3 regions of the Embleya sp. NPDC050493 genome follow, and region 1 is predicted to be linked to each of the others. Evidence: predicted binding sites of a transcription regulator. Region 1 holds the regulator's gene; each other region holds the start of a gene.
The links. The regulator HrcA, encoded in region 1, represses chaperone genes, less so after heat shock. The targets are predictions, from matches to a motif close to TTNGCACTCNGNNNNNCNGAGTGCNAA.

Region 1 (4,564 bases):
AGCCGTTGCGCAGTCCCCGGGCCCAGCGGCCGGAGAACGCGCGGGTGAGCACGCTGCGGTCGAAGGCCGGATCGGCCAGCGCGGCCTTGTGCGCGGCGGGCGCGACGGCTTCCGGGCAGCGCAGGAAGGCGGTGCCCAGCTGGGCGGCACTCGCGCCGGCGAGCCGCACCGCCTCGATCTGCCGGCCGGTCATCAGGCCGCCGGCGGCGATCAGCGGCAGTTCGGTCTCGGCGGCGACCAGCGTGAGCAGGGTGAGCAGGCCGTACGGGGCGGGCTCGTCCGGATTGGCGAAGCCGCCCTGGTGCCCGCCGGCCTCGGCGCCCTGTACGCACAGCGCGTCGACCCCGGCACCGGCGGCGACGCGGGCCTCCTCGGGCGTGGTGACGGTGGCCACGGTCAGCGTGCCGGCGGCCCGCAGCGCGGTGATCGCGGCGGGGTCGGGCAGACCGAAGGTGAAGCTCACCACCGGTACCGGGTGGGCGAGCAGCAGCGCGAGCTTGGCGTCCCAGTCGTCGCGTTCCGAGCCGGGGGCGGGCGTGCCGACGGTGCCGCCGTAGTGCGCGGCGGCTCGGGCCAGCGACGCCGCGTAGCGCCGGGTGAGCTCGTCCTGGGCGCGGGTGGGCGCGGGGTGCGGCATGAACGCGTTGACCCCGAACGGCGCGTCGCCGATCAGCGCGCGCAGTTCGTCGATCTCGGCGGCCAGCGCGTCGGCCGAGCGATACCCGGCGGCCAGGAAACCGAGCCCGCCCGAGCGGATGACCGCCGCCGCGAGGGCGAAGCCGGCCGCACCGGCCATCGGTGCCTGCACGATCGGCAGCGCGGTCAGCCGGGTGGGGTCGGTCGTCGTCGGCATCATGCTCCCCGTTCGCTCGGAGGACGGCTCGGCTCGCCTCGTCCGACCAAGCCTAGGACCGACCGAGCCTGGGACCGACCGAGCCTGGGACGTGCCTCGCCCCGACCTCGCGGCACAGGTCCGCCGTGGATACGTGCACACGCGCCGGACGGGCCGATTTCGGCCCGTCCGGCGCGTGCGCACATCACGACACACCCACCCCGGACACTCGCGCGCGCTGTGCGTGCCGCGCGTCGGTTCAGCGACCGTTGAACGCGTCCTTGAGGCGGGAGAACAGGCCCTGCTGGCCCGGCGTGAACTGGCCGGAAGGCCGTTCCTCGCCGCGCAGCTTGGCGAGCCGTCGCAGCAGCTCCTCCTGCTCGGGGTCGAGCTTGCTCGGCGTCTGCACCTCGACGTGCACGACCAGGTCGCCCCGGCCGCCGCCGCGCAGGTGGGTGATGCCGCGTCCGTGCAGCGGGATCGACTGGCCCGACTGGGTGCCGGGGCGGATGTCGATCTCCTCGGTGCCGTCCAGCGTCTGCAACGGCACCTTGGTGCCCAGCGACGCCGCCGTCATCGGGATGGTGACCGTGCAGTGCAGGTCGTCGCCGCGCCGCTGGAACGTGGTGTGCGGGACCTCGACGATCTCCACGTACAGGTCGCCGGCCGGTCCGCCGCCGGGGCCGACCTCGCCCTCGCCCGCGAGCTGGATCCGGGTGCCGCTGTCCACGCCCGCCGGGATCTTGACGGTGAGCGTGCGCCGCGCGCGGATCCGGCCGTCGCCCGCGCACTCGGGGCACGGGTGCGGGACCACGGTGCCGAAGCCCTGACACTGCGGACACGGCCGCGACGTCATGACCTGGCCCAGGAAGGACTTGGTGACCTGGCTGACCTCGCCGCGCCCGCGACACATGTCGCAGGTCTGCGCCGAGGTACCCGGGGCCGCGCCCTCGCCGTTGCACGTATTGCACGTGACGGCGGTGTCCACCTGGATTTCCCGGGTGGTGCCGAACGCGGCCTCTTCGAGGGTGATCTCGATCCGGATCATCGCGTCCTGGCCGCGGCGCGTGCGCGAGCGCGGTCCGCGCTGGCTGGCCTGGCCGAAGAACGCGTCCATGATGTCGCTGAAGCCGAAGCCGGCCTGGCCGAAGCCGCCGCCCGCGCCGCCCCCGGAGGACAGCGGGTCGCCGCCGAGGTCGTACATCTGTCGCTTCTGCGGGTCCGAGAGGACCTCGTAGGCGTTGTTGATCTCCTTGAACCGGTCCTGCGTCTTCGGGTCCGGATTGACGTCCGGGTGCAGCTCCCGAGCGAGCCGGCGGAAGGCCTTCTTGATTTCCTCCGGGGTGGCGTCCCGCCGCACCCCGAGGACCTCGTAGTAATCGGTAGCCAACTCTACGACTCCGCGAGGATCTGTCCGACGTACCGTGCCACGGCGCGCACCGCTCCCATCGTTCCGGGGTAGTCCATTCGGGTCGGCCCGAGCACCCCGAGCTTCGCCAGCGTTTCCTGCCCACTGCCGTATCCGACGGCGACCACCGAGGTCGCGGCCAGTCCTTCGTGCATGTTCTCGTGTCCGATCCGCACGACCATGCCCGGGTCGGTCGCCTCACCCAACAGGCGCAGCAGCACGACGTGCTCCTCGAGTGCTTCGAGGACCGGGCGGATCGTGTTCGGGAAGTCCATGCCGAAACGGGTCAGGTTGGCCGTCCCGGCCAGGACGACCTTCTCTTCCTTGTGCTCGACCAGGGTGTCGAGCAGGGTCGCCAGGATGTCCGCCACGATCGGCCGTTCCTCGGCGGTGAACGGCTCGGCGAGATCCTGGACCAACAACGGCACATCGGCGAACCGCTTGCCGGTGATCCGGCTGTTCAGTCGCGCACGGACGTCGGCGAGCAGGTTCTCGCCGACCGGGCCCGGTGTGTCCATCACCCGCTGCTCGACCCGACCCGTGCTGGTGATCAGCACGAGCATCACGCGCGTGGGCGCCAGGGTGAGCAACTCGACGTGCCGGATCGTCGAGCGGGTCAGCGAGGGGTACTGCACGACGGCGACCTGATGGGTCAGCTGCGCCAGCAGCCGCACCGTCCGGCCCACCACGTCGTCCAGGTCCACCGCGCCGGCCAGGAAGGTCTGGATCGCCCGGCGTTCGGCGCCCGACAGCGGCTTGACGCCCGCGAGCCGGTCGACGAACAGCCGGTAGCCCTTGTCCGTGGGCACGCGGCCGGCGCTGGTGTGGGGCTGCGTGATGTAGCCCTCCTCCTCCAGCGCGGCCATGTCGTTGCGAATGGTGGCCGGGGAGACCCCGAGGTTGTGTCGGTCCGCGAGCGCCTTGGAACCCACCGGCTCCTGGGTCGCCACATAGTCCTGCACGATGGCACGCAGCACGTCCTGCTTGCGATCGTCGAGCATGGTGCGCACCTCCCTGACCCGTTCTTCCACCCGTTGCCGTGTCCCGTCGGCGGTGGTTCGTCCCACTGGTTGGCACTCCGTCCCGCCGAGTGCCAGTGTACGGGTCACCCGATCCGGACCGTACCCCTGAGTCCGTGCCAAGGTTGACGCATGCTACGCGCCGAACAGCCGAAACACGCCACCTGGGAGCCGATCGCACCGGGCGTCCTGCGCCGCCGGCTGCCCGGCTTGGAACTGAATGTGGCGGTCGTCACGGGTCGCGAGGGGATCCTGCTCGTGGACACCGGTTCGCATGACCACGAGGCCGCCGACCTGTTGGCCTCGCTGGCCCGCGAGCTGCCCGCGCACGGATTGCCCGACCGGGTGGTCGCGGTGGTGAACACACACGGTCACTTCGACCACTGCTACGGCAACGACGAGGTGCTGCGTGCCTTCCCCGACGCCGAGGTCTGGGGCCACGCGGATCTGCCGGCCTATCTGGAGCGGTACGCCGACGCCGGTCGGGCGAGCGGCATCTCGCACGGCTTCGACCCGGAGCTGATGAACGCCGCGCGGATCGTGCCGCCGACCCGCACGGTGACCCGCGAGCAGCCGGTGACTGTGGACCTGGGCGGGCGCGAGGTGGTGCTGTACGCGCCGGGTCGCGGACACACCGACCACGATGTGGTCGTGCACGTGCCCGACTGCGGCGTGCTGATCGCCGGCGACATGGTGGAGGAGAGCGGGCCGCCGGTGTTCGGCTCGGATGCGTTCGCCGCCGAGTGGAGCGATTCGCTGGCCCGGGTCCGGGCGCTGGACGCGAGTGTCTGGCTGCCCGGACACGGTGCGGTGGTGGACGAGGAGTTCGTGATCCGACAGAACCACTGGCTGGCCGAGGTCGCCGCCGGGCGCGTCGTACCGGACTGACGCACCGTCACCCGGCTAGCGTCACTCTCATGCGCAGTTATGGACCCGAGTCGCTGATCCCGGGATGGAAGAAGGACAAGCCCGTCCCCGAGGTCGAGGCCGAACGCGATCTGGTGGTGGAGGAGGCGTCCACCGGCTTCTGCGGTGCGGTGGTCCGGGTGGAGAAGACCCCGGAGGGGTTCACCGTCACCCTGGAGGATCGGCACGGCCGACTCCGGGTCTTCCCGTTGGATCCGCGCGGGTTCCTGATCGACGGCGAGGTCGTCACCCTGGTCCGCCCGCGTACGCCCGGACCCGCGCGCACGCCCGGGCGGACCGCGTCGGGTTCGGTGGCGGTCCGGGGCGCCCGGGCCAGGGTGGCGCGGGCCGGCCGGATCTATGTGGAGGGCCGGCACGACGCGGAGTTGGTCGAGCGGG
Region 2 (4,564 bases), on a different contig from region 1:
CAGGCTTTGTCCGGCGGTCCCGGCGGTCCCGGCGGTCCCGGCGGTCCCGGCGGTCCCGGCGGTCCCGGCGGTCCCGGCGGTCCCGGCGGGGCCGCGGGACGGGCGGAAAGCCGCCCGCCTACCCCGTCGACACCGGTTGCCCGATCAGCATCGTGGGCGCGCCCGCCACCCGGGTCAGCAGCACCGTGGCCGCGTTCGGGCCGGTCGGCCTGACCCGGCGGCGGACCTCCTCCGGCTCGACCGCCGAGCCGCGCTTCTTGACCGTGAGGTTGCCGACCCCGCGCTCGCGCAACAGCGCCTTGAGCCGTTTCAGGTTGAACGGCAGCACGTCGGTGATCTCGTACACGCTCGCGAACTCCGTGCCCACCAGCCGGTCCGAGGTCAGGTAGGCGATCGTCTCGTCCACCAGGTTGCCGTCCACCAACTCGCCGACCTCGGACACCAGGTGCGCCCGGATCACCGCACCGTCCGGCTCGTAGAGGTAACGGCGGATCGGGCCCACCGGCGCCGGGCGGGCCCGGCCCGAGGTCAGCGCCGCGCCGCCGGGTAGCACGGTGGCGCGCAGGGCGGTGTGCGCGAGCCGGCCCCACCACAGCACCGCCTCCTTGACGTCGCCGCGATCGGAGACCCACTCGGCCTCCATGCCCGCGGGCACGATCTCGTGCGGGATGCCCGGCGCGACCTTGGCCGCGCCGCAGGGCACCCGGGCGGCGAGGGTGGTCAGGAACGAGAACGGCGGCGCATAGGCCTCCGGGTCGAAGGTGCGTCCGCGCGCGGTGCGCCGGGCCGGGTCGATCAGGGCCGCGTCGTAGCCGTCGAGGTCCACCTCGGTCACGTCCGCGCACTCGACCGTGAGCAGCCGGGCCAGGCCCAGCGCCTCGGCGTTGGCCCGGGCCACCGCGCAGGTCAGCGGGTCCAGGTCGACCGCGTGTACGGCGATGCCGGCGCGGGCCAGCGCGAGCGCGTCGCCGCCGATGCCGCAGCACAGGTCCACGGCCCGGGCGATGCCGCCGGCCGCGACCAGCCGGGCGGCCCGGTGCTCGGCCACCGAGGTACGGGTGGACTGTTCCAGCCCGTTGGGGGTGAAGTACATCCGCGCCGCGTCCGCGCCGAACTTGGCCCGCCCGCGCTGCCGCAGCCGGGACTGGGTGAGCGCCGCGGCCACCAGCTCGGGCGGGTGTTCCCGACGCAGCCGGGTGGCCAGCGACAACTCGTCGCCGACCGCGTGGTCGGCGAGCAGGTCCAGCAGCGAACGGCCCTCGTCGGTGAGCAGCGCGGTGAAAGCTTCGGTGTGCACGCGGTCATTCTCGCCGAGCGCGTCGGCCCGCCGATTCGACGGCCACCGGTATGAACAATGCGATCCGACGCGCTGAATCTGGCACTCTGGTTGACGGAGTGCTAACCGCCACCTAGTGTCTGTGCTGGCACTCTCCCCATGAGTGTGCCAGTGCGATACGAGCAGGTCCGGCACCCGCGACGACGGATCTGTCCCATCGCCGACAGACATTTTTCCGTGAGATCTCCGAAGGGGGAGGTCGCATCGTGACGACCGCCAACACCAAGGTTGCCATCAAGCCGCTCGAGGACCGCATCGTGGTTCAGACGCTTGAGGCCGAGCAGACCACCGCGTCGGGTCTCGTGATCCCGGACACCGCCAAGGAGAAGCCCCAGGAGGGCGTCGTCCTGGCCGTGGGCCCGGGTCGTTTCGAGGACGGTCAGCGTCTGCCGCTCGACGTGAGCGTCGGTGACACCGTGCTGTACAGCAAGTACGGCGGCACCGAGGTGAAGTACAACGGCGAGGAATACCTCGTTCTCTCGGCCCGCGACGTGCTCGCGATCATCGAGAAGTGACATCGCGCTGACGCGCCGGAACCGGTGACGGTTCGACGACCCCGCCCCGGATCGCCCTGCCCTCGCGGCCGGTGGACCCGGGGCGGAGTCGGTTGTACGACGTCGACTAGCAACCTTTAAGGACGAAGACCCTCATGGCGAAGATCCTCCAGTTCGACGAGAAGGCCCGACGGTCGCTGGAGCGCGGCGTCAACGCGCTGGCCGACACCGTCAAGGTCACGCTCGGCCCGAAGGGCCGCAACGTCGTGATCGACAAGAAGTTCGGTGCCCCGACCATCACCAACGACGGCGTGACGATCGCCCGTGAGGTGGAGCTCGAGGACCCGTACGAGAACCTCGGCGCGCAGCTGGCCAAGGAAGTCGCGACCAAGACCAACGACATCGCGGGTGACGGCACCACCACCGCGACGGTGCTCGCCCAGGCGCTGGTGCGCGAGGGTCTGCGCAACGTGGCCGCCGGTGCGGCCCCGATGGACCTGAAGAAGGGCATCGACCTCGCCGTCGCCGCGGTGTCCGAGCAGCTGCTCAAGACCGCCCGCGCGATCGACGGCAAGGACGACATCGCCGCCGTCGCCGCGCTCTCGGCGCAGGACAAGCAGATCGGCGAGCTGATCGCCGAGGCCATGGACAAGGTCGGCAAGGACGGTGTGATCACCGTCGAGGAGTCCCAGACCATGGGTCTGGAGCTGGAGTTCGCCGAGGGCCTCCAGTTCGACAAGGGCTACCTGTCGCCGTACATGGTCACCGACCAGGAGCGTATGGAGGCCGTCCTCGACGACCCGTACATCCTGATCCACCAGGGCAAGATCTCGGCCATCGCCGAGCTGCTCCCGCTGCTCGAGAAGATCATCCAGGCCGGCGCGTCCAAGCCGCTGCTGATCGTCGCCGAGGACGTCGACGGCGAGGCGCTGTCGACCCTGGTCGTGAACAAGATCCGCGGCACGTTCAACGCCGTCGCGGTCAAGGCCCCGGGCTTCGGCGACCGCCGCAAGGCGATGCTGGAGGACATGGCGATCCTGACCGGCGGTCAGGTCATCGCCCCCGAGGTCGGCCTCAAGCTCGACCAGGTCGGCCTGGAGGTGCTGGGCAGCGCCCGTCGCATCACCATCACCAAGGACGCGACCACCCTGGTGGACGGCGCCGGCGACGCCGCCGCGATCGCCGACCGGGTCAAGCAGATCAAGCGCGAGATCGACGACACCGACTCCGACTGGGACCGCGAGAAGCTCCAGGAGCGCCTCGCGAAGCTGGCCGGCGGCGTGTGCGTGATCCGCGTGGGCGCGGCCACCGAGGTCGAGCTCAAGGAGAAGAAGCACCGTCTCGAGGACGCGGTCTCCGCGACCCGCGCGGCCATCGAGGAGGGCATCGTCGCCGGCGGCGGCACCGCCCTGGTGCACGCCGTCTCCGTGCTCGCCGACAACCTCGGCCAGACCGGCGACATCGCGACCGGCGTCTCGGTCGTGCGCCGCGCCGCGGTCGAGCCGCTGCGCTGGATCGCCGAGAACGCGGGCCTCGAGGGCTACGTGATCGTCAACAAGGTGCAGGAGCTCGGCGTCGGGCACGGCTTCAACGCCGCCACCGGCGAGTACGGCAACCTGGTCGACTCGGGCGTCATCGACCCGGTCAAGGTGACCCGTTCCGCGCTGCAGAACGCCGCGTCGATCGCGTCGCTGCTGCTCACGACCGAGACCCTGGTCGTCGAGAAGCCGGCCGAGGAGGAGCCCGCCGCGCACAGCCACGGCGGCCACGGCCACTCGCACTAGTTTCACCCGCGACACCCCCGACGGGCCCGACCGCTTTCCAGCGGTCGGGCCCGTCGGCCTTTCCGGTGCCGGCCCGATCTGCGAGAGTGCCCGGAGCCGTTGACTGACGGTCCGTCAGAAGCCTGGTCGGGCGACTGTCGTCGAGCACCGTCGGTCGAGCACCATCGAAGGAGAAGCATGGGTACCTACGCGATCACCGGCGCGGCCTCGGGTCTGGGCGCCGCCACCAAGGCCCGGCTGGAGGCGGACGGTCACCGGGTGATCGGCGTCGACCTGCACGACGCCGACGTCGAGGTGGACCTGAGCACCGCCGAGGGCCGCACCGAGGCGATCACGAAGGTCACCGAGCTGTCCGGCGGCGTGCTCGACGGCTTCGTGCCGTTCGCCGGGCTGGCGGCGGCCACCGGGCGCTCGGGCGGCCTGCTGATTGCGGTGAACTACTTCGGCGCGATCGCCCTCCTGGAGGGGCTGCGCCCGCTGCTGGCGGCCGGGACGAACGCGTCCGTCGTGCTGATCAGCTCCAACTCCACGACGGCCCAGCCGAACTGGCCGGTCGAGGTGGCCGAGTTGTGTCTGGCGGGCGACGAGGCGGGCGCGGCGAAGGCCACCGAGGCGTTCGGCGAACTCGCCGCGCTTCAGGCCTACCCGGCGAGCAAGGCCGCGCTCGCGTGGTACGCGCGGACCAGGTGCGCCGAGTACATCGCGGACGGCATCCGGCTGAACGCCATCGCGCCGGGCCTGATCGAGACCCCGATGACGGCCGAGGGGCGCAAGGACCCGCTGACCGCCGAGGGCATGGAGATGTTCCTGAGCACGATCCCGGCCGGCCGGGGCGGCCGACCCGAGGAGATCGCCGCGCTGGTGGCGTTCCTGCTCGGCGGCGAGTCGACGTTCTTCGTCGGCTCGGTGGTCTTCTGCGACGGCGGCACCGACGCGGCGTTCCGGGGCAA
Region 3 (4,564 bases), on a different contig from region 1:
CGGCGATGACGGCCTCGGTGGTCAGGAACAGCGCGGCGATCGACGCGGCGTTCTGCAGCGCGGAACGGGTGACCTTCGCCGGGTCGATGATGCCCTCGGCGATGAGGTCCACGTACTCGCCGGTCGCGGCGTTGAGGCCGTGACCCGGGGTCAGGTTGCGCACCTTCTCCACAACCACGCCGCCCTCGAGGCCGGCGTTGACCGCGATCTGCTTGAGCGGGGCCTCGACGGCCAGGCGCACGATGTTCGCGCCGGTGGCCTCGTCGCCGTCCAGCTCGAGCTTGTCGAACGCGATGGTGGACGCCTGGAGCAGGGCCACGCCACCACCGGCGACGATGCCCTCCTCGACGGCGGCCTTCGCGTTGCGCACCGCGTCCTCGATGCGGTGCTTGCGCTCCTTGAGCTCGACCTCGGTCGCGGCACCGGCCTTGATCACGGCCACGCCGCCGGCCAGCTTCGCGAGGCGCTCCTGGAGCTTCTCGCGGTCGTAGTCCGAGTCCGAGTTCTCGATCTCGGCGCGGATCTGGTTGACCCGACCCGCGACCTGGTCCGAGTCACCGGCGCCGTCGACGATGGTGGTCTCGTCCTTGGTGACGACGACCTTGCGGGCGCGGCCGAGGAGTTCGAGACCCGCGGTGTCGAGCTTGAGGCCGACCTCCTCGGAGATGACCTGGCCACCGGTGAGGATGGCGATGTCGCCGAGCATGGCCTTGCGACGGTCGCCGAAGCCCGGAGCCTTGACGGCGACGGACTTGAAGGTGCCGCGGATCTTGTTGACGACGAGCGTGGCCAGGGCCTCGCCCTCGACGTCCTCGGAGATGATCATGAGCGGCTTGCCCGACTGCATGACCTTCTCCAGCAGCGGGAGGAGGTCCTTCACCGAGGTGATCTTCGAGTTGACGATGAGCACGTAGGCGTCTTCGAGGACGGCCTCCATGCGCTCCATGTCGGTCGCGAAGTACGGCGAGATGTAGCCCTTGTCGAAGCGCATGCCCTCGGTGAGCTCGAGCTCGAGACCGAAGGTGTTGCTCTCCTCGACGGTGATGACGCCTTCCTTGCCGACCTTGTCCATGGCCTCGGCGATCATCTCGCCGATCAGGGGGTCAGCGGCGGAGATCGAGGCGGTGGAGGCGATCTGCTCCTTCGTCTCGACGTCCTTGGCGAGCGCGAGCAGCTGCTCGGAGACGGCCTCGACGGCCTTCTCGATGCCACGCTTGAGGGCCATCGGGTTCGCGCCGGCGGCCACGTTGCGCAGGCCCTCGCGAACGAGCGCCTGGGCGAGGACGGTCGCGGTCGTCGTACCGTCACCGGCGACGTCGTCCGTCTTCTTCGCGACCTCCTTGACCAGCTCGGCACCGATCTTCTCGTACGGGTCCTCGAGCTCGATCTCCTTGGCGATGCTCACACCATCGTTGGTGATGGTGGGCGCACCCCACTTCTTCTCGAGCACGACGTTGCGGCCCTTGGGGCCCAGCGTGACCTTGACGGCGTCGGCGAGCTGGTTCATCCCGCGCTCGAGGCCGCGGCGCGCTTCCTCGTTGAACGCGATGATCTTGGCCATGTGGTGAAGTCCTCCCAGAACGGGGGTGAGTGCCGGACCGCACTGGCGCCCGCGACGGACGACCCGACCACCGCGAGGATCCCTCCCTCACGGGTGCCGAGCCTCACCGGCCCGGTCCGTTTCTGTCACTCTCACATCCAGAGTGCTAACGCCAATGATTAGCACTCGACCATGCCGAGTGCAAGCGCAACGGGAGGTCTCGACCCGTCCGCGTGCACGCCCGCGTGTGTCGCACGTGGGGTGGGCCGCACCGGAGACGACGGGCCGCGGGCGGTCCCGGGGCCGGACGCGCAACGACCGGGGCCCGGCCCCCGCGTGGCGGGAAGGCCGGGCCCCGGTCACCGATCGACCCGATTCGACGATCCGGCAAGGGATCGGTGGGAATCGAAGGATCGGACAAGATGTGTGCTGCGGTGTGTCGTGCAGTCCGTGGTGTGGACCGTTTCAAGCAGAGGAGCGGATTGCCCCCTGGTTCAGGCGGTGACGCGGACCATGTCGGCCTGCGGCCCCTTCTGCCCCTGCGAGATCTCGAACTCGACTCGCTGCCCCTCCTCGAGCGTCCGGTACCCGTCCATCTGGATCGCGCTGTAGTGGACGAAAACGTCCGCACCACCGTCGACCGCGATGAAGCCGTACCCCTTCTCCGCGTTGAACCACTTGACGGCGCCCTGAGCCATTCCTAACTCCCCTGTTACTGGCCCTTTCACGGATACTGCACGCCGCAGCTCCGGGTTCGTATCCAGAAGGACCCGGCCTTCCGCTACGACCGCGGCTGAATGTATCCGGACGGATGCCCGGAGCAACAGGTCAATCGGACGAGAATTCCCGAGTGAATAAAGACCGCATTCTTCGCGAGTCACCAGGAAAGCCGTATTTCAATTCGTCAGGAAAGCGACCTTCCGCACATAACGGGTGTGATCCCGACCACGGGTTTACCGACGCGTCGCCGCCAAAGCCGGGAAATGGACCCGGTTAAACACGTGTAACGATCACCCTCTCCGGGTGACGAAGAAATCCGCCGCCCGGTGCTCCGGGCGGCGGATTTCTCGGTTCCGTTTCGTGCCCGAGTCGATGAAGATCGGGACCGTCGGCCTATCGCGTCAGCAACCGCCCGCGACCGCCGGGATGATCGAAACGGTGCCCTTGTCGGGGGTGGCCGTGGCGAGACCGTCCGCGAAGCGCACGTCCTCGTCGTCCACGTACAGATTCACAAAGCGACGCAGCTTGCCCTCGTCGTCGAGGATGCGCGCGCGAATTCCGGTGTGATCCTTTTCCAAGGCATCCAGGACCTCGGCGAGGGTCGTCCCCTCGACGGACACCTCGGCCGCCCCGCCCGTGTAGGTGCGCAGGATCGTCGGGATGCGAACGTTGACGCTCATGCCAGGCCGGCCTTTCGGAAGGAATCCAGAGTGGGTCGAATGGTCGCGGTGGCGCCGGTGGTCGGCGTGACCGCGTCCAACGTCTTGAGGCCGTCACCCGTGTTGAGCACGACCGTCTCGGCATCCGGGTCCAGCGCGCCGGACGCGAGCAGTTTGCGCAGGCAGCCGACGGTCACGCCACCGGCGGTCTCGCCGAAGATGCCCTCGGTGCGGGCCAGCAGCTTCATCGCCTCGACGACCTCGGCGTCGGTCACGTCCTCCACCGCGCCGCCGGTGCGCTTGCACACGTCCAGCACGTACGGGCCGTCGGCCGGGTTGCCGATCGCGAGCGACTTGGCGATCGTGTCCGGTCGCACCGGGCGGATCACGTCCTGACCGGCCTTCCACGCCGCCGCCACCGGGGAGCACCCGGTGGCCTGCGCGCCGAAGATCCTGTACGGCGCGTCCTCGACCAGGCCCAGTGCGATCAGCTCGCGGAAGCCCTTGTCGATCTTGGTCAGCTGCGAACCGGACGCGATCGGGATGACGATCTGCTCGGGCAGCCGCCAGCCGAGCTGTTCGGCGATCTCGTAGGCCAGCGTCTTGGAACCCTCGCCGTAGTACGGCCGCAGGTTCACGTTGACGAAGCCCCAGTCCTCGCCGGCCGGGTCGCCGATCAGCTCCGAGCAGAACCGGTTGACCTCGTCGTAGGTGCCCTCGATGGCGACCAGCTCGCCGCCGTAGACGGCCGCCGTGACGACCTTGCCGGCCTCCAGGTCGGCCGGGATGAACACGCAGCTGCGCAGGCCCGCCCGAGCGGCGGCGGCGCCCACCGCGCCGGCCAGGTTGCCGGTGGAGGAGCAGGAGAGGGTGGTGAAGCCGAAGGTGCGTGCGGCCTCGACGGCGATCGCGACCACGCGGTCCTTGAAGGAGTGCGTCGGGTTGCCCGAGTCGTCCTTGACGTGCAGGTTCGCGATGCCCAGCTCGCGGCCCAGGTTCTCGGCCCGGACGAGCTTGGTGAAACCGGGGTTCAGGTTGGGCCGGGACGCGACGTCCGCGGCGACCGGCAGGAGCGGTGCGTAGCGCCAGATGTTCTGCGGGCCGGCCTCGATCTGCTCTCGCGTGACGGTGCCGAAGTCGTAGGCGACCTCGAGCGGGCCGAAACAGGACTCGCAGGCGTACTTCGGGCCGAGTTCGGTGCGTTCGCCGCACTCGCGACACGACAGCGCGACGGCCGGACCGAAGGAGGTGGAGGTGGCGCTGGTGGAGCGGGTGGCGGTGGGTGTCGCCATGGCGAGGGCCTTTCTGTCCTCATCTTTACCCGTGGGGTCCCACGGGCCGGACTTGGCACCTGTCCGATCCGCCGGTGCTCGCTCGCGCCGAAAGCGCGTCACGAGGAATGACGATCGGATGGTTGCCGGGGCTTCAACGGGCCGTTCCCTCTGCCCCTCTGGATGAGCTGCTATGGCGGTGGACACACCCGTCGCCGGGTGGCCGGTCCGCGTTTGTCCGGCTCGACGTGCGATCGTCGTATCCGGTGACGACGACTGTAACCGAACCGGTGCCGCGTCGATCATCCGGTCCACCTCGCGAGACGATAAAGGGTGACCGCGACCGAGGCCGGAACACCGGCGACGACAGGGGA

Region 2: the regulator HrcA is predicted to act here: its motif matches at 1,376-1,402, upstream of groES (co-chaperone GroES).
Region 3: the regulator HrcA is predicted to act here: its motif matches at 1,720-1,746, upstream of groL (chaperonin GroEL).

Annotation. Positions count from the first base shown of each region.
Region 1 covers NZ_JBITHP010000002.1:351,240-355,803, reverse strand. Annotated here, with positions in the region: gene ACIBM5_RS04875 (NAD(P)H-dependent flavin oxidoreductase) at 1-853, opposite strand, end outside; gene dnaJ (molecular chaperone DnaJ) at 1,092-2,222, opposite strand; gene hrcA (heat-inducible transcriptional repressor HrcA) at 2,225-3,241, opposite strand; gene ACIBM5_RS04860 (MBL fold metallo-hydrolase) at 3,392-4,147, shown strand; gene ACIBM5_RS04855 (DUF3097 domain-containing protein) at 4,177-4,564, shown strand, end outside.
Region 2 covers NZ_JBITHP010000016.1:166,554-171,117, forward strand. Annotated here, with positions in the region: gene ACIBM5_RS28340 (methyltransferase domain-containing protein) at 119-1,297, opposite strand; gene groES (co-chaperone GroES) at 1,543-1,851, shown strand; gene groL (chaperonin GroEL) at 1,986-3,614, shown strand; gene ACIBM5_RS28355 (SDR family oxidoreductase) at 3,792-4,564, shown strand, end outside.
Region 3 covers NZ_JBITHP010000036.1:10,857-15,420, forward strand. Annotated here, with positions in the region: gene groL (chaperonin GroEL) at 1-1,561, opposite strand, end outside; gene ACIBM5_RS41270 (cold-shock protein) at 2,035-2,238, opposite strand; gene ACIBM5_RS41275 (MoaD/ThiS family protein) at 2,662-2,940, opposite strand; gene thrC (threonine synthase) at 2,937-4,211, opposite strand; SAM riboswitch class I at 4,228-4,380, opposite strand.